DNA from 3 places in the Planococcus sp. 11815 genome. Region 2 is predicted to be linked to each of the others. Evidence: riboswitches for the same ligand, from Rfam matches in the RefSeq annotation. Region 2 holds a riboswitch; each other region holds the start of a gene.
What was found. Region 2 has a riboswitch for S-adenosylmethionine ahead of metK (methionine adenosyltransferase). Riboswitches for the same ligand answer to the same signal wherever they lie in the genome.
Positions count from the first base shown of each region.

Region 1: linked by a shared signal. The riboswitch ahead of M1Q06_RS03865 (5-methyltetrahydropteroyltriglutamate--homocysteine S-methyltransferase) and the one ahead of metK (methionine adenosyltransferase) in region 2 are both predicted to bind S-adenosylmethionine.
Region 3: linked by a shared signal. The riboswitch ahead of mtnK (S-methyl-5-thioribose kinase) and the one ahead of metK (methionine adenosyltransferase) in region 2 are both predicted to bind S-adenosylmethionine.

Region 1 covers NZ_CP096991.1:758,167-763,379, reverse strand. Annotated here, with positions in the region: gene M1Q06_RS03880 (cytochrome P450 family protein) at 1-485, shown strand, start outside; gene M1Q06_RS03875 (phytoene desaturase family protein) at 601-2,082, opposite strand; gene M1Q06_RS03870 (class I SAM-dependent methyltransferase) at 2,329-2,922, shown strand; SAM riboswitch class I at 3,160-3,265, shown strand; gene M1Q06_RS03865 (5-methyltetrahydropteroyltriglutamate--homocysteine S-methyltransferase) at 3,359-4,486, shown strand; gene M1Q06_RS03860 (aldo/keto reductase) at 4,635-5,213, shown strand, end outside.
Region 2 covers NZ_CP096991.1:1,250,538-1,255,750, forward strand. Annotated here, with positions in the region: gene M1Q06_RS06445 (alpha/beta hydrolase family protein) at 1-462, shown strand, start outside; gene pckA (phosphoenolpyruvate carboxykinase (ATP)) at 536-2,125, opposite strand; SAM riboswitch class I at 2,363-2,473, shown strand; gene metK (methionine adenosyltransferase) at 2,678-3,874, shown strand; gene M1Q06_RS06460 (gamma carbonic anhydrase) at 3,910-4,419, opposite strand; gene M1Q06_RS06465 (alpha/beta hydrolase) at 4,519-5,213, shown strand, end outside.
Region 3 covers NZ_CP096991.1:240,849-246,061, forward strand. Annotated here, with positions in the region: gene M1Q06_RS01330 (2-hydroxy-3-keto-5-methylthiopentenyl-1-phosphate phosphatase) at 1-363, opposite strand, end outside; gene mtnW (2,3-diketo-5-methylthiopentyl-1-phosphate enolase) at 360-1,583, opposite strand; SAM riboswitch class I at 1,654-1,766, opposite strand; SAM riboswitch class I at 2,074-2,227, shown strand; gene mtnK (S-methyl-5-thioribose kinase) at 2,307-3,497, shown strand; gene mtnA (S-methyl-5-thioribose-1-phosphate isomerase) at 3,494-4,555, shown strand; gene M1Q06_RS01350 (sugar ABC transporter substrate-binding protein) at 4,552-5,213, shown strand, end outside.

The DNA of each region.
Region 1 (5,213 bases), 490 kb from region 2:
CGACCGTGAACTTGATCGGCAACACCGTGCTCACGCTGTTGAAGCATCCTGAACAGCAGCACGAATTGTGCGTACAGCCTGAACTGATCGGGCCGGCCATCGAAGAATCGCTGCGCTTGAACGGACCGGTCGAATTCAGCACCTCAAGATGGGCCGCGGAAGAGATCGAATTCAGCGGAAAAACCATTCACCGGGGCGATCTGGTCATCGTCGCGCTGAACGCGGCGAACCATGACCCCGAGCAGTTCGATAACCCTGAACTGTTTGATATCCACCGCGAAAAAAGTGCCCATTTGGCGTTCGGCAAAGGCATCCACTTCTGCCTCGGCGCTCCCCTCGCACGGCTGGAAGGCCATACCGCCATCGACGGTCTATTGAAACGTTTTCCTGCCATGGCGCTTGCTGTCCCAGAAAACGAACTCGAATGGCGTCCGGGCATGATCGTCCGCGGCGTCCGTGAACTTCCGGTGACACTCGGAAAATAGCTAGGCAAAAAGGCGGTGCCAATGACTTTTCGAAGTCATTGGCACCGCCTTTTGAATTGTAATTAGTCCAGGCTATGAAGACAGGAAATCCAATACACGCTTCAACTAAAGACTTCTACTTGCTTGCATTGTCGCGTTTGACGATCTTATCGCTCACTTGCTGGCCGCTCAAGGTCACCATCGGCATGCCGCCACCCGGGTTGACCGTACCGCCGACAAAATACAGGTTGTCATATAGTTCGCTTTGCTTCTTGTGCTTGAAGCCGCCGTTCTTGTTCTTGTCGGAAACCGTTCCGTAAATCGCTCCGCGGTCCGAACCGTAGATGCGTTCGATATCATGCGGCGTCCAGACATCGCGTACGACGATATTATCGCGCAAGCCGTCGAGCCCCATGCGTTCGAGCTTATTGATGACTCGCTCTTCGAATTCCTTGTACTGTTCCGGCGTGAACGGGTTGTCCTGGATATACGGGATATGCGGAAGGATTTTAATATTTTCATACCCTTCCGGCGCCTGCGTCGGGTCGGTCTTGTTGACGTTGACGAGATAGATCGTCGGGTCGTCGGGCAATTCATGACGCTCGAACACCTTGTCCATCTGCTCTTTTAAATTGTCCGAGAAGAAGAAATTATGGTGGTTCAGTTGCGGATAGGTCTTCTTGACGCCGAGATGCAAAACGAGTCCGGAACTCGCCGGCTCGTATTTCTTCTCGAGCTTATCGACAAACTCATGCTCCGCCTTGACCATTTTTTGATAGAACGGGATGACTTCCATATTCGATACGTAATAATCAGCGGTTTGGAAGCTGCCGTCTTCGAGTTCGACGCCGGTGATCTTGCCTTCCGCACTCGTCAAGGCACGAATCACGCCCATGCCGGTATGGATCTGGACGCCTTCTTCGCGCGCCAGTCTCTCCATGCCGCCCGGCACATACCAGCAGCCTTGTGCGTGTTGCATATAAATCATCATATTGAGCACAGCGGGTGCGCTATACGGCGAAGACCCTACGTATTTCACGTAATACGACAGCATGTCGCGCAAATGAGGATTATTGATGCGCTTGGAAATCGCGCTGTACATCGTCGAGGTCAAATCGAATCCGGTCAGAGTCGCAAGGATGCCGTTTTGTGCGACGGCCTCCTTCGGCGATTCAAACCCTTCCTTCAAATAGCTGCGCTCGGTCGTTTCGTAAATCCGCTTCGCGTACTTGAGCAGCGCGTAGTATTCCTTCATGTCCTTTTTCGACAGTGCCGGGTTCGCCCGCTCCATCAAATGAAGGTCATGGTACAGATCGATCACCGTGCCGTCCGGGAAAAATGAGCGCCACTCACGCTCTAAGCGTTGCATCGGAACGTAATCCGTCATTTTCTTGCCACTGCCTTGGAACAAGCGATCGAAAATATGCGGCATCGTCAAAATCGACGGGCCCAAGTCAAAACCGAAGCCGTCCCGCTCTAAGCGGTTCACTTTCCCGCCGATATGCTCGTTCTTTTCATATAACGAAACCTCATAGCCTTTTTGCTGCAATGAAATCGCCGCCGACAAGCCCCCAAGCCCGCCTCCGATTACGATTACGGATTTCTTCGCTTTCCCCATATATGTACCGCCCCTTTTTAATGAAATATGTATCCTTCTTTTTTACGCTAAAACCGCCTGTACGGAGATTTCTTTAATGCCTTGCCATTGTCCTTGTTATTCCCTTCATAATAAGCTTAAAAACGCTGATTGTATAGTTTTTGTATAATCCTAGACAAACCGTTCATTCCAGGAATAAACAGGACATTGACAGGGAAAGTGGAATGGTATAGAAAGATGCAATACACAAGACAGGAGTTGATCACTATGGCTGGATTTTTACCGCATATATATGACACGGCCATGAAGCCGCTCGAGAAGACGCGCTTTGAAAAAATCCGCGCCGGACTGGTTCAAAAAGCGCAAGGTCGCGTGCTCGAAATCGGTTTCGGAACAGGTGCGAACTTCCGCTATTATCAAAATGCCGAACGGGTCGACGCCATCGAACCAAACCCGGAGATGAGTAAACAGGCCGGCAAACGCATCCGACAGTCGAAGACACCGATTCGCACGTACGAAGCAGTCGCTGAAAAACTGCCCTTTGCCGATGACAGCTTCGATACGGTCGTCGCGACCTTAGTATTCTGCACGATTCCAGACCCGGTCAAAGCGCTCGAAGAAATCTACCGCGTCAGCAAACCCGGCGCCCAGATCCTCATGTTCGAGCACGTCAAAATGGACCAACCGCTCATGGGCAAAACTCAGGAATCCTTGACACCCGTCTGGAAAAAGCTATGCGACGGCTGCCATTTGAACCGCGATACAATCGATTTGGTGAATCGCTCCCCTCTGGAAATTGTGAAGGTGGAATCCTATTACGGCGGACTATTTTTGACCATTGAGAGCCGGAAACCGTTGTGAATTGTAACTGTCCCTGTGTACGGCACAATTATGACTATTTACCTGAAGGCATGAAAATACGGAAGGAATATTACTGATCCTGATTTGAAGGTATTTCTTATTCACTTATCCTGCATGGGGCACTACTCGAATTGTGTGGTGCACAGGCACAAAAAAATAATTCCCAATTTCCTTGCAATTGTCCGAAGATTGGTTTAATGTGAACAACATCAACCAGCAATTAACTTAATAGTCGATTTCTTATCAAGAGAGACGGAGGGATTTGGCCCTGTGAAGTCTCAGCAACCGCCCTATTTCAGGACAAGGTGCTAATTCCAATAGGCATAAGCCTAGAAGATAAGAAGAATGCTTTTCCAAAACGGGCTTTCTTCTTTTCGAAGAAAGCCCGTTTTTTATTTCCACCACTCACACTAAAAACAGAAAGAAGGAATTTCACATGATCCATTCAACTATTCAAACAAACCAAAAATTAACAACTGCCCCATTCAAGGCTGATCACGTCGGGAGCTTATTGCGCCCCGACAGCATTCACGAGGCGCGCAAACAGTTCAAAGTAGGCACAATCACAGCGGAACAGCTGCGGGAAGTCGAGACGACGGAAATCAAGCGCATCGTCGACAAGCAAATCGAAGTCGGTCTCAAAGCAGTGACGGACGGCGAATTCCGCCGCACGTTCTGGCATACTGATTTCATGGCGCATATCAATGGCTTCGAAGGTTACACGCCGGAAAAAGGCTATCAGTTCAAAAACGTCGAAACGGAAGCTTATGACGTGCGCAATATCGGCAAGATTTCTTTTAATGAAAACCATCCATTTCTCAGTGATTTCATTGAATTCAAGGAAATCGTCGGCGGCCGCGCTGTGCCGAAATTGACGATTCCAAGCCCGAACCAATTTTTCAACCAAGGCATCCGCGATGAAGCCATCTATCCGGACTTGGAAGACTACGCGAAAGACGTCATTCAAACTTACCGCGACGCTTTCCAGGCATTTTATGATGCCGGCGCGCGCTATATCCAAATCGACGATGTCTATATCGCTGGCTTGTCATCTCCGGACATTCCGTTCAACGATGGAAAATACAATCGCGAGTATTTGATCGACTTGGCGCTTCGTGTCGCAAACGGCGTGCTGGAAGGCAAGCCGGAAGACCTCGCTGTGACGACTCACCTGTGTCGCGGCAATTATCAATCCGACTGGGCATTTGAAGGCAGCTACGCATTGATCGCGCCGACTTTGTTCGCCAAAGAAAAAGTCGACGGCTTCTTCCTTGAATACGACGACGACCGCTCCGGCAGCTTCCAGCCACTTGAGTACATTCCAAACGGTGGACCAAGAGTTGTGCTCGGCGTCTTCACTTCAAAAAATGGTGAACTTGAAGACAAAGAAGCGATCAAAGCACGCGTCGCAGAAGCCGCAAAACATGTGCCGCTCGAGCAGCTATGCATCAGCCCGCAATGCGGATTCGCTTCGACTCACCACGGCAATATCCTCACCGAAGAACAGCAATGGGACAAACTGCGATACATCGTGGAAGTTTCTGAAGAGATCTTCGGAGAGTAAACGACAAAAGGCAAGCGCAAATTTGCGCTTGCCTTTTTGCTTGGAATAATTGTGTGGTGCACAGGGACACCGCGGGTTAGAGTTCCCCTGTTGACAGAAAAGTCGTACAATAAAAAAGAGCGTTCGATAAAGAGGAGGAAATATTTCCATGGCAAACGAAAAGTTTTTCACGTTCCACAATGGAGTTGAAATTCCCACTATCGGATTTGGCACTTGGCAAATCCCAAATGAAGAAGCTTATGCCGCAGTAACGACTGCTTTAGAAAATGGCTATACTCATATTGATACGGCCTTAGCCTATCAGAACGAGGAAAATGTTGGAAAAGCGATTCGAGATTTTAACATTTCTCGGGAAGAGGTCTTTATCACCAGCAAGCTTCCTGCTGAAATTAAAGGCTATGATGCAACATTAGCGGCTTTTGAAGAAACGATTTCAAATCTCGGAGTCGATGTGTTAGATCTTTATTTGATTCATGCGCCATGGCCGTGGGACGAAGTCGGCAAAGATTGTACAGAAGGCAATATTGAATCGTGGAAAGCGATGGAGAAGCTTTATAAGGACGGCAAAATTCGGGCAATCGGCGTTTCGAACTTTTCGGAAAAAGATATTCAGGCGCTTTTGGATTCCTGCGACATTGTACCTATGGCGAATCAAATCCCATTCTATATCGGTCGTGATCAAGCGAGCCTGCTACAGTTTTGCAAAAAACATAATATTGTCGTAGAA
Region 2 (5,213 bases):
TTTTCAAGAGGCGGCATCATGGCGCTGTGGACTGCTGTGCTGAGAAGCGATATTTGTTCCGTCGTCACATGGGCAGGCGTCACGGATACGGTGCTGACGTATAAAGAGAGGCTGGATATGCGCCGTATGATGAAGCGTCTTTACGGCGGCACGCCGAATACCGCGCTTCCAGCCTTTGAAGAACGCAATCCCTTGATGCGCATCGGAGAGAGCGATGCTTCTTACTTAATTATCCATGGCTTGAAAGACGACAATGTTTCGCCTCAGCAAGCCTTCCTATTGGAAGAAGCGTTGCAGCTCAATCATCAGCCATGTGAAACGTGGTATTTTCCGGAGTACACACATTTTTTCCCTCCTATGGCAAATCGCAGGACTGCGAAGGCGCTGACGGTATGGATGAAAGAGCAGGAGAAGCGCAAAGAAGATTTAACCGAAGCTGTCCGCAATAATGCAGAAGCTTAACGCGGTAGTTGAGAATAAAACAAAAAAGGCCGGAGAGAAATGAATGATTTCTCTCCGGCCTTTTATGATGTAATTAATTATGGGTAGGGCCGCCTTTTTGGCTGATGCCAGCATCCACAGTGCCGAATTTTTCAAAGTTGTCTTTGAACTTCTTCGCCAATTCCTGTGCTTTTTGATCATAAGCTTCTTTATCAGCCCATGCATTGCGCGGGTTCAATACTTCAGTCGGCACGCCTGGGATTTCTGTTGGCATGTTCAAGCCGAAGACCGATTCATGTTCCATGTCCACGCCGTTCAAGTCGCCGCGGATCGCTGCGCGGACCATTGTGCGTGTGTAGGACAGTTTCATGCGGCTTCCGACGCCGTAAACCCCGCCAGTCCATCCTGTGTTTACCAGGTAGACGTCTGCGCCGTGCTCATCGATTTTGTCGCCGAGCATTTCAGCGTAAACTGTCGCGTGAAGCGGAAGGAATGGTGAGCCGAAGCATGTCGAGAATGTCGCTTCCGGTGAAGTCACACCGCGTTCTGTGCCGGCCAGTTTTGATGTGTATCCGCTAAGGAAGTGGTACATCGCTTGTTCTTTCGTCAATTTGCTGATTGGAGGCAATACGCCGAATGCGTCCGCAGTCAAAAAGACGATCGTTTTCGGGTGCCCTGCAACAGAAGGGACGACGATATTGTCGATAGCATCGATCGGGTACGCTGCACGCGTGTTTTCTGTTAACGATCCATCGTCGTAATCAGGGATGCGGGTTTCTTCATCGACGACGACGTTTTCAAGGACAGAGCCGAAACGGATGGCATCGAAAATCTGTGGTTCATTTTCACGAGACAAGTTGATCGTTTTTGCATAGCAGCCGCCTTCGATGTTGAAGACGCCGTTATCCGACCAGCCATGTTCATCGTCGCCGATCAATTTGCGGTCTTCGTCAGCTGACAAAGTCGTTTTGCCTGTGCCGGAAAGGCCGAAGAACAAAGCGACGTCATCGTTTTTGCCGACGTTCGCTGAGCAGTGCATCGGCAGGATGCCTTTTTCAGGAAGGATGTAGTTCATGATCGAGAAGATGGATTTTTTCATTTCGCCTGCGTATTCCGTACCGCCGATCAAGATGATTTTCTTTTCCATCGAAACGATGATGAAGGTTTCGGAATCCGTTCCGTCCACCGCAGGGTCTGCATGGAAAGTCGGGGCGTAAACGACAGTGAATTCAGCTTCATGCGCCTTCAGTTCTTCCGCAGTCGGGCGGATGAACAATTGATGGGCGAACAGGTTATGCCATGCGTATTCATTGATTGTCTGAATCGCAAGGCGCGACTCAGGATCTGCGCCGGCAAAACCTTTGAAGACGTACAAAGCGTCTTTTTCTTTCAAATGATTGAGGACTTTAGCATATAGGTTTTCAAAGATTTCAGAGGAAATCGGGCGGTTGACGCTGCCCCAATCAATTTTATCTTTCGAAATCGCCTCTTCTACCATATACTTGTCTTTAGGCGAACGGCCCGTGTATTTGCCGGTTTCCGCTTTGACAGCACCTTCACGCGTCAATACTGCCTCCCCGCGGGATGTTGCAGCTTCCACCAATTGTGGAACGGATAGTTGCGTATTAATATTCGAGCCGTTCAAAAGCTCTTTCAAATCATTTGCTAGGTTCACTGAAGTCATATATATGTACCTTCCTTTTCGTTTATTCCCAAATGAATGGGGAAGATGTATATTCGAACATTAGTATAACACATTGACGCGATTAGTCTATACTAATAACTAGAAATCTGTCAATGTTAACGATTTGTGCTGTTTCAATAGTAGAAAAAGATGCATGCTTAAAAGTCTGACAATCGTTTCCGGTAAAAACGTTGACAGTGCTTGCTGCATTCCGTATGATGGGAAATTGAACGGATACTCTTATTCCGAGCTGGTGGAGGGTGCAGGCCCAATGAAACCCGGCAACCTGCTGCAATTGCAGCGATGGTGCCCAACCTGAAGCAAGGCGAATGCCTTGGACGATAAGAGTGAAAGGTGCTTATGATGATTATTCCTTTCCTCATTGCTTGAAGATGAGAGAAGGGATTTTTTTATGGAATGCCCTTAATCCTCGTGTGCAGGCTGAAAAAGCTGGAAGTTCAATTCCTATAAACGGAAACGGACTTGACATGGGAAAACGAGTACCGTATCAATTTCGAGAGCAATCTCGCAGGATATAAGGAGGAACTTTTTTTGACAAACCGTCGATTATTCACATCAGAATCAGTAACAGAGGGCCATCCGGATAAGATTTGCGACCAGATTTCAGACGCAATCCTGGATGCGATCCTGACAGAAGACCCGAATGCGCGTGTCGCATGCGAAACGACCGTAACGACAGGGCTCGTCCTTGTCGCAGGCGAAATCACGACATCCACATATGTAGACATTCCGAAAGTGGTCCGCCAGACAGTTAAAGAAATCGGCTATACACGCGCGAAATACGGATTCGATTCCGAGACAAGCGCAGTGTTGACAGCGATCGATGAGCAGTCGGCAGATATCGCTGCAGGCGTCAATGTGGCACTTGAAGCGCGTGAAGGCCAGATGACCGATAAGGAATTGGATGAGATCGGAGCAGGCGACCAAGGCTTGATGTTCGGGTATGCGTCAAACGAAACAGAAGAATTGATGCCATTGCCGATCAGCCTGGCGCACAAACTCGCACGCCGCTTGGCAGAAGTGCGCAAAGAAGAAATCTTGCCGTATTTGCGCCCTGATGGCAAAACGCAAGTAACGATTGAATATGATGAAAACAATAAACCGGTGCGTGTCGATACGATCGTCATTTCGACGCAGCACCATCCGGAAGTTTCCTTGGAGCAAATCCAGCGCAACTTGAAGGAATACGTCATCAATGCAGTCGTACCTGCTGAACTGCTAGACGCTGAAACGAAATACTTCATCAACCCGACAGGCCGTTTCGTCATCGGCGGGCCTCAAGGTGATGCAGGGCTTACAGGCCGCAAGATCATCGTTGATACGTACGGCGGTTATGCACGACACGGCGGTGGGGCATTCTCCGGTAAAGACGCGACCAAAGTCGACCGTTCCGGTGCCTATGCAGCACGCTATGTGGCGAAGAATATCGTTGCTTCTGGCCTCGCCGATAAATGTGAAGTGCAGCTTGCTTATGCAATCGGCGTAGCACATCCGGTATCGATTGCTGTCGATACGTTCGGCACAGGGAAAGTCAGCGAAGACAAATTCATCGAACTCGTACGCGCAAACTTCGATTTGCGCCCAGCCGGGATCATCAAGATGCTCGACCTGCGCCGCCCGATCTACAAACAGACAGCGGCTTACGGCCACTTCGGCCGCACGGATGTCGACCTTCCGTGGGAACGCACAGACAAAGCGGATGCTTTGAAACAACAAGCAAACGCATAATAAAAAGCAGGCGGATATTTTTCCGCCTGCTTTTTCTATTGAAGTGATTTATAATAAGCTGCTTTTTCCGCGTATTCCCGGACAATGCGTTCCATATCTTGTTTGTCCGCTTCGTTCAGCTCACGCACAACTTTTGCAGGACGGCCGAATGCCAGTGTGCCCGCTGGGATTTTCTTTCCTTGTGCGACAAGGCTGCCTGCGCCGATAAAAGCCCCTTCGCCAATTTCAGCGCCGTCCAGAATGATCGAGCCCATGCCGACCAGAGCGCCTTTTCTAATTTTGCAGCTGTGAAGCGTCACTTGGTGGCCGATGGTGACATCATCTTCCAAAATGAGCGGGTTGTCCGGACTTTGGTGGAGCATCGATAGGTCTTGGATATTGGTGTTTTTCCCGATAATAGTCGGTGCCACGTCGCCGCGGATGACTGTGTTGAACCAGACAGAAGAATTCTCGCCGATCGTCACATCACCGGTGACGGTAGCATAATCGGCAATGAATACCGATTTGTCAATCTTTGGTGATTTGTCTTTATATGGATAGATCATGGCAAAGCTCCTTTATCATTGATAAGATGTAATTAGTTCTAATCGTATCAAAACAACGGAAAAGGTCAATCGATCAAGCTGTATAGGGAGGCGCGGATTATGTGGAAATGGCAAGCGGAAGGCGAGGCAACAGGCGTTATCGTGTTGATCCATAGTGCATACGAGGAACATAAGCGCTATGCGTGGCAAATCGAGCAATGGCGGAGGAGCGGCTTTCATGTCTATATGGGTGATTTGCCGGGCCACGGGACGCTAGCAGCAGCTGATTCGGTACACCGTGAAACATTTTTCGAATATGATAAGACGGCCGCTGAACTGCTGCGCCTGGCAGCGGGCAATGACTTGCCGGTCGTGCTCGCGGGACATGGGCTCGGCGCAGCGATCGCCATCCATGCCCTTGGAGAAAACCGCCATCCTATAGCAGCGCTTATTCTCACGTCGCCATGGTTTGAACTGCAAAAAGTGCCGAGCAAGCCAACACTTGCGTTGTCCGGAATCAGCAAGCTTACTGGAAAAGGTAAAATCGACCATGGCATCGAATTGCGCCATTTGACGAGACGCAAGTTCCAGGATGAATTGGGAGGGAGAGACCGAGCGATCCAATCGCTCAGTTCACCGGCCTGGTGGAAGGAATTGCAAAGCTATTTGGAACAAGCAGCACAAATGCAACTTCAGGATATTCCGATCATGCTCAACACTGGCCAGCGTGATTTGATTACGCGCACGGCAGCAGGGCGCACTTGGCTGTCCAAGCAAGCCGTCAATGAGTTCCATTTCAAGGAATGGCCGTTTTG
Region 3 (5,213 bases), 1.0 Mb from region 2:
TTCGTTACAATAAATTCCAGCGAATGGACCGTATGGCTCGAGCAATGGATAGACGAAAAAGTCGATGCCTCCGCTGACGATATAGAGCGGGATGTCGTGGCGTTTCGTGTAGGCGACAAAATCGGCGAAGCCTTCACGGATTTCCGCTTGGTCGAGCGTGTAGGCGATGATTTGTTGTTTGGCGGAAGAAGGCAGCAAGGAAAACATTTGCTGGACGCCTTCACGTATGGAAATGCGCTGATCAAGAATTTGATCTTTTATCGGCGACCAACCCGGCGGATCAAACTGTTTCATAATGGCGATCAAATTATCGCGGGAAGTCACCGTTCCGTCGAAGTCGCAAAATATTACCGGTTTGTTCATACGGTCTCACCCCATAATGCTAAAGCTTTTTGTAATTCTTCTTGGTGTTTGGCGGCTTCTGTTAAAGGCTGTCCTTGAAGGGCGGCGTCGATCGCTTGGCGGAATGCTTTTCCGCCGGCAGCAGCGCCGTCCGGATGGCCATGGACGCCGCCTCCGGCATTGATGATGCTGTCGATGCCGTAGTCTTCCAAAAGCAAGGGCACGAGTGCCGGGTGGATGCCGGCAGATGGCACCGGGAAGCTGCGATTTAATGGACTGTTGCTGACTAGTTCGCGCCCGAGCTGCAATGCCGTTTGTTTCTCGAGTGCCACACTGCCGTAAGGGGATGGGAATAAGCTAAAGTCGGCTCCGGCTAGTCGTGTCAGTTTGCCAAGTGCCAGCGCCGTGGAAACGCCGTAAAAATCAGATGACGTGTAGGCGCCGCTGAATGCGGGATGTGCCATCAGCGGGAGTGCCACTTCTTCGTCTTCAGCTAGTTCCTGCAAGACGTCGAATCCGTAGGCATGGACATTGAACAATAAAGCATCCGCCCCGAGTTCACTTGCCCGCCGCGCCTTGTCGCGCAAGCTCGACGTCCGTCCGGATAAATTGACGGCATAGAGCGTGCGATGGCCGGTTTCTGCGTACACTTCGTCCAACACACGACGTGCTGCTAGGATGCGCTTGTCAAACGGCGTCAGCGGGTTGTCGAATAAAATCTCATCGTCTTTCACCAAATCGACGCCGCCGAGTGCCTGTTGACGGAGTTGATCTGATAAATAATCGAGGTCACGTCCGATGACGCCTTTAAAAATGCTCATGGCGAGCGGGCGCCCCGTGACGCCAAGCGTGTCGCGAATGCCGTCAATGCCAAAACGCGGGCCTGGGAACTGGCGGAGCAAGGATTCCTCAAAATCCAAATCAAGTAATTTGATCTCGCCATCGAGCGACAGCTTGCCAAAAACGGTCGTCAGGATGGCTGGCAGATCCGCTGAGAAATTGGCCGCCGGGTAATGGATTTTCAAATGGGCTTGGATGACTCCGTGCTTAGTGGGATGGGTGACGTGCGAGAATTCTTCGACCGACACGACGCGCCCTTTATGCTGTTGCAATTGCTGCTGCTCGAGCAATGGCAAATCGGTCCACGATCCAACCGTCAAACCGAGTGCAATGGCTTCTGCTTTTTTTTCGAATGAACCGGCTTTGCCGAATAATTGATATGTTGCGATAACACCGCTCATGAATAACCCTCCTGCTTAGTGGACATAAAAAAACCTCTTCACAAATAAGAAGAGGTTAAGAATTAACGCCTTCTTATTTCTCAGCCGCTCAATAAGTTGGCTGCAAGAATTAGCACCGTGTCCATGATTGGACCGGTTGCCGGGCTTCGTAGGGCTTGTCCCTCCACCTGCTCTGAATAAGAATAGATTATGAAATTGTTAGTGTTGCAAAGTAATTCTGATTATTTCATGGCAAACGGTATCTGTCAACGGAGAAAATCAAAAATATCTGAAAAATATCCACTTGCCAATTCACGGCGACCAGTCACTAGAGAATGGCATGCCCAAAATATTTGAGAAAAACGCCGAGGTCGCTTGGCGAAATTGACAACCCGAGTAAAGAACTAGTCTTTAGCTGGAAGAATTTCATTTTTTCGAAATATTTTATTGACAATGAATTCCGAATCATGCTAGGATTCGTTTCAGAACTTCATAATGTTGCATAGTAGCACTCTTATCAAGAGCAGGCAGAGGGGAATGGCCCGATGACGCCCAGCAACCGACCGTAATGCCGTTGTGAGACGGGGCGCTTTGGCGCCGGGATTTCGATCCCTTAAGGCACGGTGCTAATTCCATCAGAAATGTACATTTCTGAAAGATAAGAGGCATGGGATCTCTTATTCTGCGCCTCTTTCTTTCGGGAAAGAGGCTTTTTATTATTCTACAGAAAAGAGGCAAATAAATATGACACTTACAGCATCATCTACATACAAAGCATTGACTGAACAAGAAGCGATTCGCTTGGCACAAGAGTTGGACGTATTTGCACCTGAAGCTGCATTGCAAAGTGAAGAAATTGGAGACGGCAACTTGAATTACGTATTCCGCATCAGTGATTCTGCTACAGGGCAAGGGCTCATCATCAAACAAGCCTTGCCTTATGCGAAAGTCGTCGGCGAAAGCTGGCCGCTGACACTTCACCGGGCGACCATTGAAGCGAATGCCTTGAAGCTGCACGGCAAGCTCGCGAAGGAACGTGTGCCGGAAGTTTATGCGACAGATGCTGCGCTTGCTGTCACTGTTATGGAAGACTTATCGCATTTGGCGATTTTACGCAACGGCCTGATCGACGGCAAGCATTACCCGAAGCTCGCGGAACATATCGGCGGCTATTTGGCGCACACTTTGTTCTACACGTCGGATTTCGGCTTGCATCCGTTCGAGAAAAAGCGGCTTGCGGCTGAGTTTTCTAATCCGGAGCTGTGCAAAATCACCGAAGATCTCATTTTCACCGATCCGTTTTTCGATCACGAAACGAATGATTTTGAAGAGCCGTTGCGTGAAGCGGCGCAAGCGATTTGGGGCAACGAGCCACTGAAATTCGAAGTAGCCAAACTGAAGCGCAGCTTTTTGACGGAAGCGGAAGCACTTTTACATGGAGATCTGCACACCGGCAGCATTTTCGTCGACCAGCATGATACGAAGGTCATCGATCCGGAATTCGCCTTCTATGGACCGATCGGTTTTGATATCGGTTTGTTTCTCGCCAATTTGATTGTCCAGGCGATTACGCGAAGCGGCGAAGAGCGCGAACTGATTTTGCATGACATCACTCGCACATGGCAAGAGTTCGAGCAGCAATTTTCAGGTTTATGGGAAAGCGATGGAATCGAAACGTATAAGACGACGGCCGGTTACCGTGAATACGCCATCGGAAAAATCTTTCACGATGCGATCGGCTTTGCTGGGTGTGAATTGATCCGCCGGACGATCGGCTTGGCGCATGTCCGCGACTTGGACGATATCGCAGACGAGGCAACACGAATCGACCGCAAGCGGCAAACCTTGAAAGCCGGGGAAACATTGATTCAAACACGCCTGAGTTATCAGTCCATCGCTGAATTGGAATCGGCAATTAAGGAGTTGAGCAAATGACCATTCCGTTATCGGTCATCTGGAAAGATGAACAACTGACCATTTTGGATCAGCGTCTGCTTCCGCAGGCCGTCCAATATGAAACTCTTGAAACGTTGGAGCAAGTGCACGAAGCGATTTTCCAGCTGAAAGTACGCGGAGCTCCGGCGATCGGCATTGCAGCAGCTTATGGCTTGGCACTCGCGGCAAGACGGCACGAGACGGCAGACATCGAATTGTTTCGTGATCACGTAAAAGAAGATGCCGCCTATCTTATTTCTTCCCGGCCGACAGCAGTCAATCTGGCATGGGCCATCGATCGATTAGTAAAACGGATCGAACAGGCGGGGACGGTGGCACAAGCAAAAGCGCAACTGATTGAAGAAGCGCAGTTGATCCGCGATGAAGACGAAGCGGCATGCCGCAATATCGGCGAACATGCACTCGAGTTACTCGTAGATAAAGAAAAAATCCTGACGATTTGTAATGCCGGATCGATTGCGACAGCCAAATATGGAACCGCACTCGCACCGTTTCATCTCGGCATAGAGCGCGGGCGTGAGTTTGAAGTATACGCATGTGAAACCCGCCCGCTGTTCCAAGGGGCGCGCTTGACCGTTTGGGAATTGCAGCAGGCAGGAGTCGACGTCACGCTCATCACCGACAGTATGGCGGCGCACACGATTGCTGCAAAAGGAATCGAAGCGATTATCGTGGGAGCAGACCGCATTACAGCCAACGGCGACACGGCTAATAAAATCGGTACGCTCAACTTGGCGATTTTAGCACATGTATATGGCATTCCTTTTTATGTAGCGGCACCGGTGTCCACATTCGACCTATCCCTTGATACAGGCAACGCCATCCCAATCGAAGAACGGGCGGCAGAAGAAGTTATTGCTACTGGCACGCAACAAAACGCACCGGACGGAACGAAAGTGTTCAATCCAGCTTTTGATGTCACACCGGCAACATATATTACAGCGATCATCACTGAACGAGGCGTCATCCGTCCAAACGATAAACAAACAATCGAGACACAGCTTTATGCGGTGCCATCAAAAGGAGAAATGATATGAAAAACAAATCAGCATGGTTCATTTTATTTGGTTTAGTGTTCGCTATCTTACTTTCAGGATGTCAGCCAAAAGGTGAGGCGACCGCAGAGGAAACGGCTCCAGACGACCAGCAAGCGGCAGCGGACCATCCACTCACAGGCAAGAAAATCGCACTCATCATGCAGCAGAATCTCGGAACTTTTTCTGCACAGTATATTGCCGGTGTAGAAGAGCAAGTGGAAAAATTCGGCGGCAGCGTGACGGTCTTTACTTCAGACGGTGACCTCGCGAAAATGGCCTCCAATCTGGATGCATCGATCAACCAAGAATTCGATGCCATTTTGATTGACCACGGAACGAAAGAAGCGTTGAATCAAGGCGTTGGACGGGCGGTGGAACAAGACATCCCAGTCGTCGCTTTTGATGCAGGTGTGGATGTCGGTGGCGTAGTGTCGCTCGAACAGGGCGATCAGTTGATGGCAGAGTTGACGCTTGAAAAATTAGCTGCAGACCACGGTGGGGAAGCGAATATCGTCAAAATCTGGACAGCCGGTTTTGCGCCGATGGAACGTCGCCAACTAGCATACGAACAGTTTCTCACTAACAATCCAGGCATTCAGGAAGTGACGGCGTTTGGTGCCGCTACACAAAACACGGCGCTCGATACACAAGCGCAGAT